2 linked regions of the Roseivirga sp. BDSF3-8 genome follow. The protein of the gene in region 1 binds, or shares a complex with, the protein of each later gene. Links are inferred from orthologs where the notes say so. Each region holds a gene or a part of one and is shown in the gene's direction. Other genes may lie near its edges.

Region 1 (8,737 bases):
GGTACTTTTACTATGCTTAGAAAACTGGCCATGGAAACGGGGCTGGCGGTAATCTATGCCAGCCATGATCTGGAAATGGCCCTGCCCGTGGCCGATAGGCTCTGGCTCCTGCACAATGGCCGGATAACTACGGGCCTGCCAGAAGATATGCTTCTTTCTGGTATATTGGAGCGGGCATTTGATTTACCCGAGGGCACGCTGGTCCATGGACACTATCCGGTGAATGATACGAAAGGACTGGAGGTGAGGGGGCCGGACCACCTGAAACGGCTTTTGGTCCAGGCACTCAGGCGGCAGGGGGAGAACCTGCCTGCCACCACAGGTATTATTGAAGCAGGCAAAAAAGATGGTCACCTGTCACTGGTGCTCGAAAGTAGCTGCTTTGGCAGAGAGACCTTTACATCAATTAACTCCCTGCTGAGTTTTTTGAAAAATTCAGGATGATTGTGGTATTCCTGTGCATGTCGCGATCTATTCATTATTTTCACATTTATCATAGTTACACTCGCTCTAAGAGCATCCGGCGGTAAGGGTTTGGCCGGAAAAAATGTAAATTGCGGATCGAAAGAAGGCGTATGGAATATCTCGAACATCTAAATGAACCTCAGAGAGAAGGCGTAGTCAATGTGGAAGGTCCCTGCATGATTATAGCAGGTGCCGGTTCGGGTAAGACAAGGGTGCTTACCTACCGCATAGCGCACCTCATGAAAGCTCATGATGTTGATCCTTTTTCCATATTGTCGCTCACCTTTACTAATAAGGCTGCTAACGAGATGAAGCAGCGGATAGAAAGGGTGGTGGGCAGTGACGCGCGTAACCTCTGGATGGGGACCTTTCACTCCGTATTTGCCCGTATCCTCAGGCATGATGCTCACCGGATAGGCTATCCTAATAACTTCACTATTTACGATACCGACGACAGCAAGTCACTTATCAAGGCTATAGTAAAAGAAATGGGGCTTGATGATAAGCTGTATAAGCCAAACGCTGTGCTGTCCCGTATTTCGGGGGCTAAGAATAACCTGGTAAGCTGGGAGGAGTATGTCCGTAACCCGCTTTACCGGGCAGATGACGAGGCGGCTATGAGACCTGAAATAGGCAGAATATATAAAACCTACCAGGAACGCTGCTTTACGTCGGGTGCCATGGACTTTGATGACCTGCTGTTTAACATGCACGTACTTCTGCGTGATCATGATGACGTGAGGCACCGCTATCAGCACCGCTTCAAATATATTCTGGTGGATGAGTTTCAGGATACTAACCTTACTCAGTACATGATCACCCGTACCCTCAGCAAGGTGCATCAGAACATCTGTGTGGTGGGGGACGATGCCCAGAGTATCTATGCATTCCGCGGGGCTAATATTCAGAATATCCTGAATTTTGAGAAAGATCATCCTGATCTAAAAGTGATCAAACTGGAGCAGAACTACCGTTCTACCCAGAATATCGTAAACGCAGCCAACTCGGTCATTGCCAAAAACAGCGCCCAGCTTCCTAAGAATGTATGGACGGCTAATACAGATGGTGAACTGGTGGAGGTGGTTAAGACTACCAGTGACAATGAGGAGGGAAAGATTGTGGCAAGCCAGATTTTTGAAGAAAAGAATAATCTGCAGCTCAGCTACGATGACTTTGCCGTACTGTACCGTACTAATAGCCAGTCCCGTGCGATAGAGGAGGCCTTGCGACGCAGCAATATACCTTACGTGATCATCGGAGGAGTATCTTTTTACCAGCGCCGTGAGATAAAAGATCTTTTGGCTTACTTACGCTTTGTGGTAAACCCGCTGGATGAGCAGGCCTTCCGCAGGATCGTGAATCTGCCAAAGAGGGGGGTAGGCGCGACGTCGGTTGATAAGATCGTAAATGCGACCTTTGAGAATAACCGGCCCCTGTGGGATGTGATCACCAATGTGCATGCTTACATGTCTGGTCGTGCAGCCAATGCTGTTGCCTCATTTGCCGAAATGATAGACAATTTCCGCAGTATGACGGAGCGCAAAGATGCCTTTGAGATGGCCAGTCATGTAGCCAAGGTATCGGGTCTGCTGCGTGAGCTTTACGAAGACAAGACGGTGGAGGGGCTTAACCGATACGAGAACGTACAGGAACTCCTCAATGCCATTAAGGAATATGTGGATAATCCTGAAAATGAAGACAAGAGTCTGGGAGCATTCCTGCAGGAGGTAGCGCTGCTGACAGACGCCGATAATAAGAAGAAAAAGGACGATGGCCTGCCGAAGGTTACCCTTATGACCATTCACATGGCTAAAGGCCTTGAGTTCAAAAACGTGTTTGTAGTAGGACTGGAAGAAGACCTCTTTCCAAGCCAGATGATGCTCGAAAGCCGTGCTGACCTGGAAGAGGAGAGGAGGCTTTTTTATGTAGCTATTACGCGTGCTATGAATAAGCTGTTTCTTACCTACGCCCTCTCTCGCTACCGGTTTGGCCGGCTGAAAAATTGTGAGCCGAGCAGGTTTCTGGAAGAAATAGACCCTTCGTTTGTGCGAATTAACCGCCGTAGCGGTACGGTAAGTCCTGCCGGTATGCTGCGCCGGGGAGGGACGCTGCCGGGTGGGGCCACCGCTGGCAAAAGCTTTGAAGGTAGCGGATATGCCCGCAACCTGGTCAGGGGGGCTCAACGTGACCACCAGAATAACCGCAGTGCAAAACAGACGAATAACGCCCGCTATAAGCCAAGTGCTGACTTTACCCCGAGCGATACCTCTAACCTGAAAGAAGGCCAGCGTGTGGAACATGCCAAGTTCGGTATGGGTACTGTGGTCAAAATGGACACGGCCGGAGCCAACAGAAAGGCCAGTGTGCTGTTTGAAGAAGCGGGAGAAAAAACACTGCTACTTAGTTTTGCCCGTCTCAGAATAGTAGATTAGGGATAAATAGGAGTACTAATTGCCCGCATCTCCCCTATTTTTAGGAGGGCCAAACATTATTTTTATATTTTTGCTTACTACCATAACCGGATGATATCCTAATGTTCGAATATAATACCCAACAATCTAACCTCATACTTAAAGAGTACGGACGCAATGTGCAAAGGCTCGTTAAGTACATCAAAACGCTGGAGGATCGCGAAAAGCGCACCCGCTATGCGTATACCATTATTGAGCTGATGAAGCAGATAAACCCTGCTATGCAAAACTCTCCGGAGTATGCGCAAAAGCTGTGGGATGACCTGTACATCATGTCGGGCTTTGATCTGGAAGTAGACAGCCCCTACCCCATGCCGGAAGAGGAGGTGCTGGGCCGCAGGCCTCAGCGTGTGGATTACAACCTCTACAATATCAAATACAAGCACTATGGTAAAAACATCGAATTACTTATCGAGGAAGCCATAAAGCTAGAGGACCCCCAGGAAAAAGAGCAGGCTATAATCCAGATAGGAAAGCTTATGAAGACATTTTACTCAGCTTACAACAGCGAGGTAAGTGACGATAAGCAAATCCTGATCGACCTCCGTAAGTTGTCCGGAGGTAAGCTTGACCTGAATGAGGAATTATTGAATAAGGGCAACCTTTTTGATTCACAAAGAAACAGAAGTCACCATAAGAACTACCAGCGTAAGTCCGGAGGAAAACAGCGAAGAAGACATAATTAATGGCAACATTCACAGTACACGGCGGCAGCCGCTTACAAGGCGAGATTGTACCACAGGGAGCGAAAAACGAGGCACTACAAATACTCTGTGCCGTGCTTATCACTCCCGAACCCGTAACCATTCATAAAATCCCTGACATCCGCGATGTCAATAAGCTCATAGAACTTTTGGGAGATATGGGTGTGCAGGTGGAAAAGGTGGGTGAAGAGTCCTACCGGTTCACTGCTGCTAACGTGGATGTTACCTACCTGGAGTCACCTGAGTTTAAGCAAAAAGCTGCTTCACTACGTGGGTCCATCATGATACTGGGCCCGCTACTGGCGCGCTTTGGCAAAGGAAAAATACCCAAGCCAGGAGGAGATAAAATTGGTCGCCGCCGCCTGGATACTCATTTTCTGGGGTTTCAGAAACTGGGGGCACGTTTTGATTATGACTCTTCTGACAGTTTCTATACCATAGATGCTTCCGACCTTCGCGGCACTTACATGCTGCTGGACGAGGCCTCGGTAACCGGTACGGCAAACGTACTGCTGTCTGCCGTGATGGCAAAGGGAAAAACCACTATCTATAATGCTGCCTGTGAGCCCTATATTCAGCAGCTCTGTAAGATGCTCAACAGGATGGGAGCTAAGATCAGTGGCATAGGCAGTAACTTGCTTACTATTGAAGGTGTGGAATACCTCGGCGGTACGGAGCATACTATGCTTCCCGATATGATCGAGATCGGTTCATTCATTGGTATGGCTGCCATGACCCAGTCCGAGATCACTATCAAAGACGCACGGGTGGATCAGTTGGGTATGATACCTGACATCTTCAGGAGATTAGGTATTAAGCTGGAGATCCGAGGAGACGATATCTTCGTGCCTGCACAGGAGTCTTATGAGATAGAGACCTTCATAGATGGTTCCATCATGACGATTGCGGATGCTCCCTGGCCTGGTTTCACGCCAGATTTGCTTAGCATAGTCCTCGTAGTAGCCACTCAGGCCAAAGGTACTGTACTCATCCACCAGAAAATGTTCGAAAGCCGGCTTTTCTTCGTGGATAAACTTATTGACATGGGCGCGCAGATCATACTTTGTGACCCTCACAGGGCTACTGTTATCGGCCTGGATCGCAAGCAGCCTCTGCGAGGCATTTCCATGACCTCACCCGACATTCGTGCCGGTGTATCCCTACTGATAGCGGCTATGTCAGCCAGTGGCACGAGCACCATTTATAATGTGGAGCAGATAGACCGCGGGTACCAGCATATCGATAAACGACTCAGGGCACTGGGTGCCAGGATCGAAAGAGAAGAATAGGATTTGCCCTGTGAGGCTGGAACTGGATAAATGTACCGTCAGGCCCTGGACATTAGCCGATGTCCGGGATCTGGTAAGGTATGCGAATGACAAGGCTGTTTGGGCTAATCTGCGGAATCATTTTCCCCATCCTTACACTGAAGGCGATGCCCGTCAGTATATCAACTTCAGCAATTCACAAAAACCACTTTGCAACTATGCCATTGAGGTAAATGGCCGTGCGGCAGGCAGTGTGGGCTTCCTCCTGAAAAAGGACGTATATGCTAATAGTATCGAACTGGGCTATTGGCTGGCAAAAGAGTTTTGGGGACAAGGCATCACTACCTGTGCTGTGAGGGCGATGGTAAGTTACATCTGGAAAGAGTTTGACCCTATCAGGGTATATGCCTGTTGTTTTGACTGGAATAAGGCTTCAGGTAAAGTATTAACCAAATGTGGCTTTCATCTGGAAGCCAGGTTGGAAAGACACGTGGTCAAGGATGGCAGGTTAGGGGATGAGCTGATTTATGCCATGATCAAAAAATAAGGGAACACCCCGTTTGAGATGCTCCCTTACACCTGATGTTTAATCAGTGAAATATTAGATGATTAGTAATCATTTGACTTGAAAGGTCTTCCGTTCTCACCGGCTACAGTGGGACCGAGATTACGGAAGGCAAGAAATCTTTCGGTAAGTTGGGCTACACCCATACGAATTTGTGATCTCTGTTCGCTAAGACTGCCATTGTCATCGACTACACCTAAGGCATATCCTTCCCACACTACTTCACCGGTATTAGCATCTACTACATTCATTACTATAGTACCCTCATTAAGAGTAGCTTTATCAGCATAGCTATCGCTCATCCATAAAAATACGGCATCTTCGGTAGCCATGTAAGCTTGTGTTTCATACTCGCTATCAAACATATGATAGTTAATAATGACATCAGCATTCTGGCCGTTTGCATTAGCCATACCACTGGCGTCCATTTCATGCTCCAGGGCATCTTCTATCATAGCACTAGGTATACCGTTCATAGCTAACCAGCTGTCCTGGTTCATATTTCCCATGTCGGTAATAAAGCTATAGGTGTCATAGTCTTCAAAGTCTCCATTCTCCAGGTACCTTACTTCAACGTCAAGGTCTGCAGGATTCATAGTCTTATCTTGTGCCATGGCCGGAATAGCCATTACCATTACTAAAAAGGTTAAAAAATTTCGTTTCATAATCACGACTTTAAATTAGACATTCGCTATATGTACTTTCAACAGCCTAGCTTATGATTTGTTTAAGATGTGTTGATTCTATTAGCTTGGTTTTAAGTCTTTTGAAGTTCAAAAAACGGGTCTTTTCCGCTATATAGCCATGCCTACGCCCTATTTCGATTTTAAGCAATTCCGGGTTTATCATGATAAATCGGGGCTTCCCGTGACCACTGAAGCCTGTCTTTTCGGAGCCATCATCGGACAGCATTTTTATGCTGGACCCTCCTCCTTTTCCGCGCTGGACATTGGGGCGGGTTCAGGCCTGCTTTCGCTCATGGTAGCTCAGGAGTGCATGGGTGCTGATATTGATGCTGTGGAGATATTTTCAGAGGCTGCCGTGCAGGCAGGTGAAAATATACAAATCAGTCCCTGGCAAAGAAGGGTGAAGGTATATAACCAATCTATTAAAGAATTTTCAAATGGGTCTGCTAAGGAGGTTTACGAACTTATTTTTTCCAATCCGCCCTTTTATCACCAGTACCTGCAAAATAAAAATAATGCTCCTCGAACCCGGGCCATGCACACTACTAGCCTTGGATATGAAGAACTCGCTGCGATTGCTTACAGGCTTCTGAAATTCACAGGTAGCTTTTTCGTTATTTACCCCTCCGTTCAGATGGATATCTTTCTTCCCCTAGCCGAAAGGGCAGGTCTCTACCCCGCCTCCTTCTGGCACATTCATCAGAAAGAGACAAGCGCCCGGTGGCGGGTAGCGGCTGAGTTTAAAAAAGAAAAAACCGCCCCCCGCACTGAAAAAATCATAATTCATGATGCAGGAGGCGGTTATCATCCGCGCTATATAAGCTACCTGAAGCCTTTTTATCTTAAGCTGTAATCAGGCAGTTTGTGGTTCGTCAACTATCTCATGCAGGTCTGTAAATTTCATTCCGAGTGTTTCCAGTTCGGCGAGTACGGGGTCATATATTTCTTTGTGGATTGGAATGTGCACCCCTTTCAATGATATGCGGCCCTCCAGCATCAGTTTGGCTGTTATCCCCAGTGGCAGACCCACCGTTTTTGCCATTCCGGTACGTACCTGATCATCCCCTTGCACCACCATAGAGCTGGTGAGCCGGTGTACAGCCCCTTCCAGTTCATAATCAAATATGTGCTGCATCACAATCATGTCCTTATCTTCGGGCTTCAGTGTCCATTTCTCTTCCAGGATATGCTGCAGGATATGAGCAGGAGAGCCCTTGGCCACAGGGAGTGGCTTTTCTTCAAAAAGCCCAAGCCAGCGAAGGGCATTAAATACTTCCCCGTTTTCATCAATACCTGTAGTCGCACATACTTTTTGCTCTACCGTCATGCCCTCATCGTAGCGGAGGAACAGGTTAGTAAATTCGCGATAAGTCATGTCCGGTGTCGAATCTATCTCAAATGAATCGTCCGTCATACCCAGGTCTATCAGCGTTTGCCATGCCTGGCAGTACCCTGGTCTCCGCAGTGTGCCTCTCAATATAGTGGTGGTATCCTGTATGCCATATAATTCCCGATAGGCAAGGGAATCCCGGTTAGCATAGCCGTCGAAGTCACCATATCCTTCCACGCTCATTCGGTCGGTTCGGGTAAATAGTTGATGGTAAGGTATATACTTATACTTACCGTGCCGCAGATAACGGGCTGTTGCTTTACCTGCCAGTACCACATTACGAGGGTTCCATGTGAATTTATAGTGCCAGGGGTTATTATCAGATTCAGGTGCGATAAGTCCGCCGGTGTATGACCTGAAACCAGTAAGCCGTCCCCCTTTTGCCCTGATTTCATCTATGGCCTGCATGGCTGTCATATGATCTATTCCGGGGTCCAGGCCACATTCTTTAATGAACAGTAGACCGGCATCTTTCACCGCCTTTTCCATACCCCGGATATCCTCATTCACATAGCTTGCCGAGAGCATGTTTTTTCCGTGTTTCAGGCATGATTTGGCGACATCTGTGTGCAAAAACACCGGTAACATGGATATTACCAGGTCGGCCTTCATGATGAGCACATCGCGGGTATTCTCATCATGAATATCCAGGCCCTGGGCGGTGCCGTTTTTGTTACCGGCCAGTTTAGCCAGTGCCAGTTCTTCCGATTGGTCGCAGAGAGTGATTTGCCAGTTGTTTTTTTCGCTTTCCTGTAGCAAATAGTCAATTAGTACAGAGCTGGATCTACCGGCTCCGAATATCACTATGTTTTTCATTGGGTCCTGTTTTCGTCGGCTCTCAATTTTGGGATATTTTGCCGGACGGGCAAATAAACCCCTCTTTTTAAAGGCTGCAAAATTAAAGGCAACCATTCGCTCCTATTTCCGTACAATAACTTCCTTTTACTTTATTAAAGGTAATATGATGAAAGATGAGAAGACTGGCGCGGATAGCAAAGCAATGAATGTACCCTATACATTATATAGCGAAGAAGACCTGCCTGCAGAAATAAGCAGGCTTTTTGCCAGTGCCAGGGAGGCAACCGCCCAGTCGTACGTACCATATTCTTCATTCCGCGTTGGTTCAGCCATTGCGATGGAAGACGGACAGGTGGTTACGGGAAGTAATCAGGAAAATGCCAGTTTTCC
Region 2 (8,705 bases), 1.1 Mb from region 1 along the record:
TGAACAGGTGACCGTATTATCAGAAGTAGGCAGTAAAGATGCTGAAAAAATTATACCTCCCTATAAATGGATTGCCCTGATGCAGGCTGAGTTAGATGCCGGGGCGTGGAAAGTAATCGGTGAGGCTCGTGAAGGGGGTAATGTCGGTCTGTTCCGCTCTAGTGGAGAGGTAAGAAGCGGTCTTGTGGAAGAGATCCTCACCAAGATCCCTTTTGAGAAGATAATATGGGAGGCTCCACAAAAAGCCCAGCAGGTCTGGTTTATTAAACTACTAGGTGCTAACGTGAATCTTGGTAATATTGCCCCGCACGAAGTCATTCCTCTGGAAACTATCAGACTTGGGTTGAGGGGTGATACTTTCAATCACTTTCTAGACATAGAAAAAGCAGGCGGCACGATTTAATATACCTCCAGCATGAGAAGAGTAAAGGATTACGTCCTTTTGTTTTTTAAAGGCGTAGCCATGGGCGGGGCTGATGCAGTTCCCGGCGTATCCGGGGGTACTATTGCCTTTATCACAGGTATCTATGAAGAGCTGCTGGATAGTATTGGCGAGGTGGATGTCTCTGCCCTTAAACTCCTCTTTAAAGGAAGGTTTGTAGATTTCTGGAATAAGATAAACGGAAGTTTTCTCATTGTCCTTTTATCCGGAATACTATTTAGCCTGCTATCACTGGCTAAGGTTATTACTTTTTTACTTGAGACATACCCAATACAGTTGTGGTCCTTTTTCTTCGGGCTTATTATTATTTCATCCATATATGTAGCCCGAAGCATTAAACGCTGGTACCTCGGGGTGTTTATCGCAGGTGCCATAGGTATAGCTATTGCCTATTACATCACGATCATCTCTCCGGCTGAGACCCCTACCGAACCATGGTTTATCTTCCTATCAGGGGCATTAGCTATTTGCGCTATGATCCTGCCTGGCATTAGCGGCTCCTTTATCTTACTGATTCTAGGTAAGTATCAGTATATTTTTGACGCCCTGTCCAATTTCAAATTAAGCACTTTGGTGCTTTTTGGAAGTGGATGTGTTACCGGGTTACTCGTTTTTTCACGGGTCATAGGTTGGCTTCTGGACCGGTATGAAAATATTGCTATCGCCCTTCTGTCAGGTTTTATGGTTGGTTCATTGAATAAAATCTGGCCATGGAAGTCGGTTGTAAAGTACTATACCGATCGTCATGGGGAGGTACAGCCCCTGATCACTGAAAATGTACTTCCTAACCAATATGCTGAAGTAACAGGGTCCGACCCTATGCTTTTCCAGGCCATACTCTTTATGGCGTTGGGGATACTTCTTGTACTGCTGATTGAAATTGCAGCTAATTTTCTGAAGAAAAACAGCTAACCTATGTCTGCCTCTGATAAGCTTATAGGGCTCGTTGGGTTCCCTTTAGGCCACTCTTTTAGTAACCGTTATTTTACAGAGAAATTTCAGAAGGAAGGTATTGAGGGGTTTTCCCACCGGAATTTTGAAATTCAATCTGTCAATGATCTGAGCAAATTATTAAGTCAAGAGCCCCGGCTAATAGGCCTTAATGTAACTATCCCACTCAAGCAAGCCATAATACCTCTCTTACATGAACTGGATAGTACTGCCGAAGAAATAGGAGCTGTTAATACAATCCGAATAAGGGGGGGTAGGCTAAAAGGCTTCAATACTGACTATTATGGCTTTCAGGAAAGCTTAAAGCAATGGCTAGGTGATAAGATCACCTGCCTGAATAAAGCATTAATCTTGGGTACAGGTGGCGCCTCCAGGGCTATAAAGGTAGCTTTGGAGGATTTGGACATTGTGCCGCAGTATGTAAGTCGCCATCCGCAAGAGAACGAAATGAGCTATAACAGCTTAAAGGCAAGTCCCGACTTGCTTCACGAGTACCCGCTTATTATAAACTGTACTCCTCTGGGTACTTTTCCAGACATTGAGCAAAAGCCTGACATTCCATATGGCTCTGTAAGCTCAAATCACTGGCTTTATGACCTGGTTTATAATCCTGCTGAAACGGCTTTTCTAAATGCAGGAAGGAAACAAGGAGCGCAAATAAAAAACGGCCTGCAGATGTTACATCTACAGGCCGATAAGTCATGGGAAATCTGGAATGGTACTATTTAAACCATTACAGCAGCTTTCTGCTCAGTATACTTTTTGCTTGATTTCTTGAATTTCTCAATCTGACGAAGGTTCAGATTAATTATATGCGTAAGCATAGTGGGAGCGTATCCGCCACTACCTTTAGACCTTTGAGCCTTTGGCGTTTTGTGATAAGCATTTTCAGCCACCTTTTTGTGAGGCATCCTGAAGCTTTTGAGCTGAGTGCACAGGAACTCCATCGCCTTGATGTTTTCCCTTACGACGGGGTTGCTCTGATCGCTATTTTCCAGGAAGAGACTAAAACGGGTTAGCAGACTTGGCTTATTATTGTAAGCATTGTATACCTGCCTCATTTTGGGTAAAACGTAAGGGTGATACGTTTCCTTAAATCCAAGATACTCCTCATTTGTACAGTCAGAGCTCCAAAGGATGTGGTCAAACACAAATACGGGCATTTCTACAGCGCCAGGGCCAAGGTAAGTCTTACCATCTAGCTGAATAGGATCAAAATAGAAACGGAGGCTTCCTGCAAATACCTCAGGAGCTACATGCCTTTTCGCATGAACGACTCCTTTAACCATTGCCTGGAAATTTTCAGCAGTCTCGCGGCAAAGGGGAGCAAATTCAGGGTCTTCAAATGACATGTGGTAAAGCTTGTCAAGCAGAAGAATCGCTTTAACCAAAGGGTTCATGCTCATTTGAACACTATAAATCAGGTTCATTTCGTCAGCCGTACCAGTATAGGTCCGAAGGCGGCTGCCTTGTGGGTTCCATACGGAGTAGCTAATGAGTGTATCTCTTGGAGGGAGATCCAGTGTTTTGGACAACACCATCATAGTGTCAGCCAGATTGGGAACATGTGTTTCAGGTTCCTCGCCGTGTCTTTTTATAGAACCGAAGAGTATACCCAGATCACGCATGGCTGCTGCAGCTTCGTGATATGTGTATTTTTCTGCAGTTTCAGGAGTGGGAAGAGCATCCTTAAGGATGTTAATTAGCCCTTCAACATTTCCTTCGTTATTAAAAACAGGTATTTTTTTAATCCATTCGTCAGCTCCGAGTACGTCTGTTTGGCCGATGATCTGTTCGTCCTGATGAATGGTATCTAAAAAGGATTTCGTGTCGGGAAATGCCTTTTCCAGATTGGTGGGTGTCATCTTAGTTTTTTTTAGGTGTTATTAAAGTGTTTTTGTTATTGGTTAAGTTAGGTCTTCGGTTAGTTTATTAGTATGTAAGCAGAATTAGTTTATAAGCCAGTCCATGCATTGCTGCATAGAGTGTTTGGTGCGTATTTCCAGGTTGCCCCTGCCTATATTTAGGTTTACGTGGTCTACGCTATCTCTGGCGAAGATGTCTGCGGATGCAAAAATGGCAATTTTCTGCAATCCAAGCTTTTCCGCCTCCGGGTACCACGTATCAATGATGTAATTTTGTACATCACGGGACAATACTTTTAGTTGTGACTGATTGCTAAGGTGCTTTTTTATGCGGCTTTTTCTGATAAAATCATTTAAAGCCATGCATCCTAATCTGATGTCTTCCTGCTTGAGGTAGCCCATCCAATTAGCCACAATTATATTATGATCTTCTTCGTAAAGAATTTCAACAAATGACTCTTTAAATACTTGAACTAATGGCCGCATTCGCTAGAAATCATCTCGTAATCATTGCTAAGATATGACAAAATTTATTTTTACTTAAACAATACCTGTTGCTACGATCCTTTTGATCCGCAATATTTAGATGATAATGTCCTCTAATCTGCCGTTTTCCAGCCTTAATGAGGGTAACCAAAGATTGAACAGGTAATATCTATCGACAAAAGTCCAAAATGCTTAGACAGGGATAATTTAATTATTTTATCCCCAATGTAAGTTTTGGTATGAAAAAAAACAATTTTTGCTATATCCTAAAGGAACATTCCAGGATATTTTACGTTAGTTGATTCCGCTAAATGCCCACCATACCATGATATTACAATAATGGATTTTATTCTAAATTCTGAATATGAACCCACTGGGGACCAACCTGAGGCAATACGTCAGCTTGTCCAGGGACTGGATGACGGTGAAGAGTCGCAGGTACTTTTAGGGGTAACCGGGTCGGGTAAAACCTTTACAGTGGCTAATGTAATAGCTGAGACAAAAAGACCAACTTTGGTGCTCAGCCATAATAAAACACTGGCTGCACAGCTTTATGGCGAACTAAAGCAGTTTTTCCCTGAAAACGCGGTAGAATATTTCATTTCGTACTACGATTACTACCAGCCTGAAGCTTACATATCCAGTACTAATCTTTATATAGAGAAGGACCTTAGCATCAATGAAGAAATAGAGAAATTACGCTTAAGTGCTACTTCTTCGTTATTAACTGGTCGGCGTGATATTGTGGTAGTTGCCTCAGTGTCATGTATTTATGGTATAGGTAACCCCGAGGAGTTCGGGAAGAATGTAATTAAACTTCAGGAAGGTGACAGGCTTCCCAGAAATCAATTTTTATTTGCCCTTGTAGATATTCTCTACAGCCGGACGGAAGCAGAGTTTAAACGAGGAACATTCCGAGTTAAGGGGGATACAGTAGATGTTTTCCTGGCCTATGCAGACTTTGCTTATCGGTTTATCTTTTGGGGTGACGAGATAGAAGCTATCCAACGGGTAGATCCTCAAACGGGCAAGAAGATTTCTGATGAACGGATGGTGACCATCTATCCCGCTAACCTCTTTGTTACAGGACGCGATGTTATGCAGGTAGCCATCAAAGAAATTCAGGACGACTTGGTTTCCCAAGTTACTTCCTTTGAAACTGAGCAAAGATACCTTGAAGCAAAGAGGCTCAAGGAGCGTACTGAATTTGATTTGGAAATGATCCGTGAGTTGGGGTATTGTTCGGGCGTGGAAAACTACTCCCGATATTTTGACCGGCGGCGGCCTGGGCAGCGGCCTTTCTGCCTGCTTGATTATTTTCCTGATGATTACCTTCTGGTGATAGATGAAAGTCATGTGACTGTGCCTCAGGTCAGGGCTATGTGGGGTGGTGATCGTGCCCGAAAAACGAGCCTTGTGGATTTTGGCTTTAGGCTTCCCAGTGCATTAGATAACCGCCCGCTAACTTTTAACGAATTTGAGGATATGATCAACCAGATCATATTTGTCAGTGCCACACCTGCGGAATATGAGCTCAGGAGGTCGGAGGGGGTGGTAGTAGAACAAATCATTCGTCCCACAGGCCTCCTTGATCCAGAGATAGATGTGCGCCCCTGCCTTAATCAGATTGACGATTTGCTGGAGGAAATTGACGAACGGATTAAAAAGGAAGAGCGTGTACTGGTTACTACGCTTACCAAGAGAATGGCTGAAGAGCTTAATAAATTTCTTGAGAGAGCAGGTGTCAAAGCGCGATATATTCACTCTGAGGTAGACTCCCTGGAGCGGGTAGAGATACTGCGACAGCTTCGTTTGGGTGAGTTTGATGTACTTGTAGGCGTAAACCTGCTGCGGGAGGGACTCGACCTGCCGGAGGTGTCACTGGTGGCTATTTTGGATGCGGACAAGGAAGGGTTTCTCAGAAATGAGCGAAGCCTGGTACAAACCATAGGTCGAGCCGCCCGAAATGAAAATGGCAAAGTAATTATGTATGCCGACACCATTACGGACAGCATGCAGCTTGCTATAGATGAGACTAACCGGCGCAGGGCTATCCAGGAAGCCTACAATAAGGAACATGGGATTACGCCTAAAACAGTCCGCAAATCACGAGAGGCTATTCTTTCTCAAACCAGTGTGGCAGATAGTAGTAGTAAAAAGAAGAAATACTATGCAGGCCAGGAAACTATGTCAGTAGCTGCTGACCCTATAGTAGGCTATATGGGTAAATCTGAGTTGGAGAAGACCATTAAGCAAACTCAGAAAAACATGGAAAAGGCTGCCAGAGATCTCGATTTTATAGAAGCTGCCCGCTTGCGTGACGAACTTGCGGAGTTGAAAAAACTCCTGGAAGAAAAGTCGTAGGAGGTATCAATCCGGCTTCAAAGCTGGTAAAATAACTTAGCCAGCCTGGTAAAGTGTGCTTTTAGTTCCTGTGAGTAAAAAGCCCTCAGCCTGCTTCGCATCCTTAAAAAAGGCTATTTCTGTGTGATCAGTCATTTTTTCATTCATTTGCTTATTAAGCATGGTGAAAAAATGCTCTGTAAAGGCATCACTGCTGGTGATTACAGATACTTTACAGTCTTTATAGACCTCGTGCTGACGTAAGCGTCTACAGCATCTCTTTGTCCAGTCCAGTAATTCCATTACTACCTCAGTGGTGATGGCATGTGAGAACTTAGTCTTGTCAAATAGCCAATTATTGGTTTTATGGTTTAACGCCAGGTTAATAGCCAGGTCGAGCGAGTCCCGGTAGGCATATATCGAACTAAATTCTTTAAAGATGAATACCACGGCATTTTTGACATTGTCATAGTATGCCGTTCCCATATTAGAAATAATAGATTGCATAGTGATTTCCTTAAAAAATTAAAAACGGTCAGAAAAAATACAACCCTTTATGGTTGCCCTGTACAAGAGCCGCAAAATACAATCGTTTTAAATAATATAAAGTTTCAATAAGTTTTAGATTGTATAAAATAATACCCTTCCATTTTCAGGGGATTATAAAGGTAATAATATAAGCAACTGTAAACAACAGTGTTGGGGTTCAATTGGAAATTCCCGCAAAAAATGATCACTTTATCGCAAACAACAAGATAATATTGTATTATTTTGTGTTTTTGGATATTAGAGTAACTCATTGGCCAGGTTTGCCAAATCTGATCGCTCCCCTTTTTCTAAGGTAACATGCGCATAGAGGGGATGGTCTTTGACCCTGTCAATTAAATAAGAGAGTCCATTGCTTTGTGAATCCAGGTAGGGTGTATCAATCTGATAGATATCACCGGTAAAGATAATCTTACAATTATCACCTGCTCGGGTAATAATGGTTTTAACTTCGTGTGGAGTCAGGTTTTGGGCTTCGTCTACGATAAAAAAAATGTTACTCAGGCTCCTTCCACGGATATAGGCCAGTGGCTGGATAACCAGCTTTTCCTTATTCACCATATCGGTAATCTTCTGGAAGTCCTTATCCGTTTCTTTGAATTGGTTCTGAATAAACTTAAGGTTATCCCAGAGAGGCTCCATATAAGGATTGAGTTTACTCTTGATGTCTCCGGGCAGGTAGCCTATGTCTTTATTACTTAATGGCACTATGGGTCGGGCAAGAAAGATTTGCTTAAAGTCACTGCGCTGCTCAAGTGCACTGGCCAGAGCGAGAAGGGTCTTTCCTGTTCCTGCTACTCCCTGTATGGTTACCAGCCTGATATTTTCCTGCAATAGTGCATGTATAGCGAATGTTTGCTCGGCGTTTTTGGGTTTAATACCATACACACTCCTTTTTTCCACCCGCTCCAGGTCACCCATCGTGCTATTGTAGTAGGCCAATACTGAATTAGTGTCGCTCTTCAGTATGTAGTAATTATTATGGCCGGGCTTTTTCCTTCCAAAAACTGGTTTTACGTCAAACCTCCCTTCCTTATGAAGAGCGTTGATTATTTGCGTGTCCAGGTTTTCCATAACCACCTTACCGCTATGCAAGGTGTTGACATTTTTGATCTTGCCTGTTTCATAGTCTTCAGCATGGATATCCACCGATTTAGCCTTGAGCCTCAGGTTTATGTCCTTAGTGACCAGTACTACTTTTTTACGTTTTCCGGCTGCAAGTTCTGCCTGTTCCTTTTGTAAGAGGATGGCTGCGCCCAGAATCCGGTGATCTGGTATGTCTTCCTGAAATGCCCCCGCTTCCGGAAATCCCATCACTACCCGGAAGTTGCCTTTAGTCTTTCCATTCAAAGGTATCCACTCCTGAAGGTTGCCTCCTTTTGAAAGCTCGTCCAGTTTACGGATAAACTCTCTTGCTTCGAAATTTTTGGTGTCGTTTCCTTTTTTGAACTGGTCCAACTCTTCCAAAACGGTAATAGGAATGGCTACATCATGTTCCTGAAAATTCATGATCGAATCGTGGGAGTACAGGATGACAGATGTATCCAGCACAAAAATCTTCTTTTCCTTACGGGCTCTGGCCATACAGTTATATTGGTAAGATGTAAAAAATGGGAAACAGCCATGAAAAGCATACTGCTGCTGTGGCAGTGAGTAAAAACAGTGGATAGGAGGGTGGTTCTATTCTGATTTCCGGCACGCTGAGTTTTCTCGTAATTGGACCTGCGATCCTAAGAAATTTAAGAAATCTTTTGAAAAATATACTACGTGCTCCCCGGAATTAACCGGTCCTTACCTATCAGTGCGTTCTGGTATTTCAGATTTCCGCATGAAAAGATCCTGCCCTGTACGTGGTTCAATTCTAAGTACTCCAGCCAGAACGAGCAATACCAATGTCCGGGAAACCTTCCTGGCAGGCTCTCCTGCTATTTCTGCAAATTGGGCTACGGTAATACTACCTTTTTTGTCCAGAAACTCCATTAGCTGCTTTTCCTTTTCGCCAAAGCTAAACCGAACTTCCCGCGACTTTTTTTCTCCTTTCAATACCTGCCTAACTTCACGACTTGCCTGGA

The links.
Region 2: the proteins of AB9P05_RS13630 (region 1) and uvrB are in contact, whole or in part, in a crystal structure (PDB 7EGT), measured with the Thermus thermophilus proteins. The link is inferred for Roseivirga sp. BDSF3-8 from one-to-one orthologs. Residues at the interface, in WP_096412145.1 of Thermus thermophilus: His654, Arg656, Phe657, Gln666, Asp668, Glu669, Lys680, Arg681, Leu682, Ser683, Lys685, Tyr686, Ala687; in WP_096411307.1 of Thermus thermophilus: Glu23, Leu25, Arg26, Asp27, Gly28, Glu29, Arg30, Phe31, Arg55, Glu326, Asp327, Phe328, Glu379, Ser382, Gln383, His398, Gly400, Arg401.

Annotation. Positions count from the first base shown.
Region 1 is NZ_JBGNFV010000001.1:3,253,009-3,261,745, forward strand. What follows is about bases 246-3,236. They hold AB9P05_RS13630 (ATP-dependent helicase), read left to right. Parts: upstream 246-575; coding sequence 576-2,897; downstream 2,898-3,236. Other genes in these bases: AB9P05_RS13625 (ABC transporter ATP-binding protein), read left to right, coding at 246-444; AB9P05_RS13635 (DUF4290 domain-containing protein), read left to right, coding at 2,999-3,236. Also shown: more of AB9P05_RS13625, read left to right, coding at 1-245; more of AB9P05_RS13635, read left to right, coding at 3,237-3,622; murA (UDP-N-acetylglucosamine 1-carboxyvinyltransferase), read left to right, coding at 3,622-4,929; AB9P05_RS13645 (GNAT family N-acetyltransferase), read left to right, coding at 4,940-5,455; AB9P05_RS13650 (DUF4136 domain-containing protein), read right to left, coding at 5,518-6,138; AB9P05_RS13655 (tRNA1(Val) (adenine(37)-N6)-methyltransferase), read left to right, coding at 6,278-7,012; AB9P05_RS13660 (saccharopine dehydrogenase C-terminal domain-containing protein), read right to left, coding at 7,013-8,365; AB9P05_RS13665 (cytidine deaminase), read left to right, coding at 8,511-8,737. UniProt on the Escherichia coli protein: A helicase with DNA-dependent ATPase activity. Unwinds DNA duplexes with 3'-5' polarity. Translocates on single-stranded DNA with 3'-5' polarity. Initiates unwinding more efficiently from a nicked substrate than double-stranded DNA.
Region 2 is NZ_JBGNFV010000001.1:2,167,117-2,175,821, forward strand. What follows is about bases 3,637-6,595. They hold uvrB (excinuclease ABC subunit UvrB), read left to right. Parts: upstream 3,637-4,083; coding sequence 4,084-6,108; downstream 6,109-6,595. Other genes in these bases: AB9P05_RS08820 (hypothetical protein), read right to left, coding at 3,637-3,744; AB9P05_RS08830 (hypothetical protein), read right to left, coding at 6,145-6,594. Also shown: AB9P05_RS08800 (phosphosulfolactate synthase), read left to right, coding at 1-403; AB9P05_RS08805 (DUF368 domain-containing protein), read left to right, coding at 416-1,354; AB9P05_RS08810 (shikimate dehydrogenase), read left to right, coding at 1,358-2,122; AB9P05_RS08815 (monodechloroaminopyrrolnitrin synthase PrnB family protein), read right to left, coding at 2,119-3,258; more of AB9P05_RS08820, read right to left, coding at 3,343-3,636; AB9P05_RS08835 (PhoH family protein), read right to left, coding at 6,874-8,217; AB9P05_RS08840 (helix-turn-helix domain-containing protein), read right to left, coding at 8,425-8,705. UniProt on the Escherichia coli protein: The UvrABC repair system catalyzes the recognition and processing of DNA lesions. A damage recognition complex composed of 2 UvrA and 2 UvrB subunits scans DNA for abnormalities.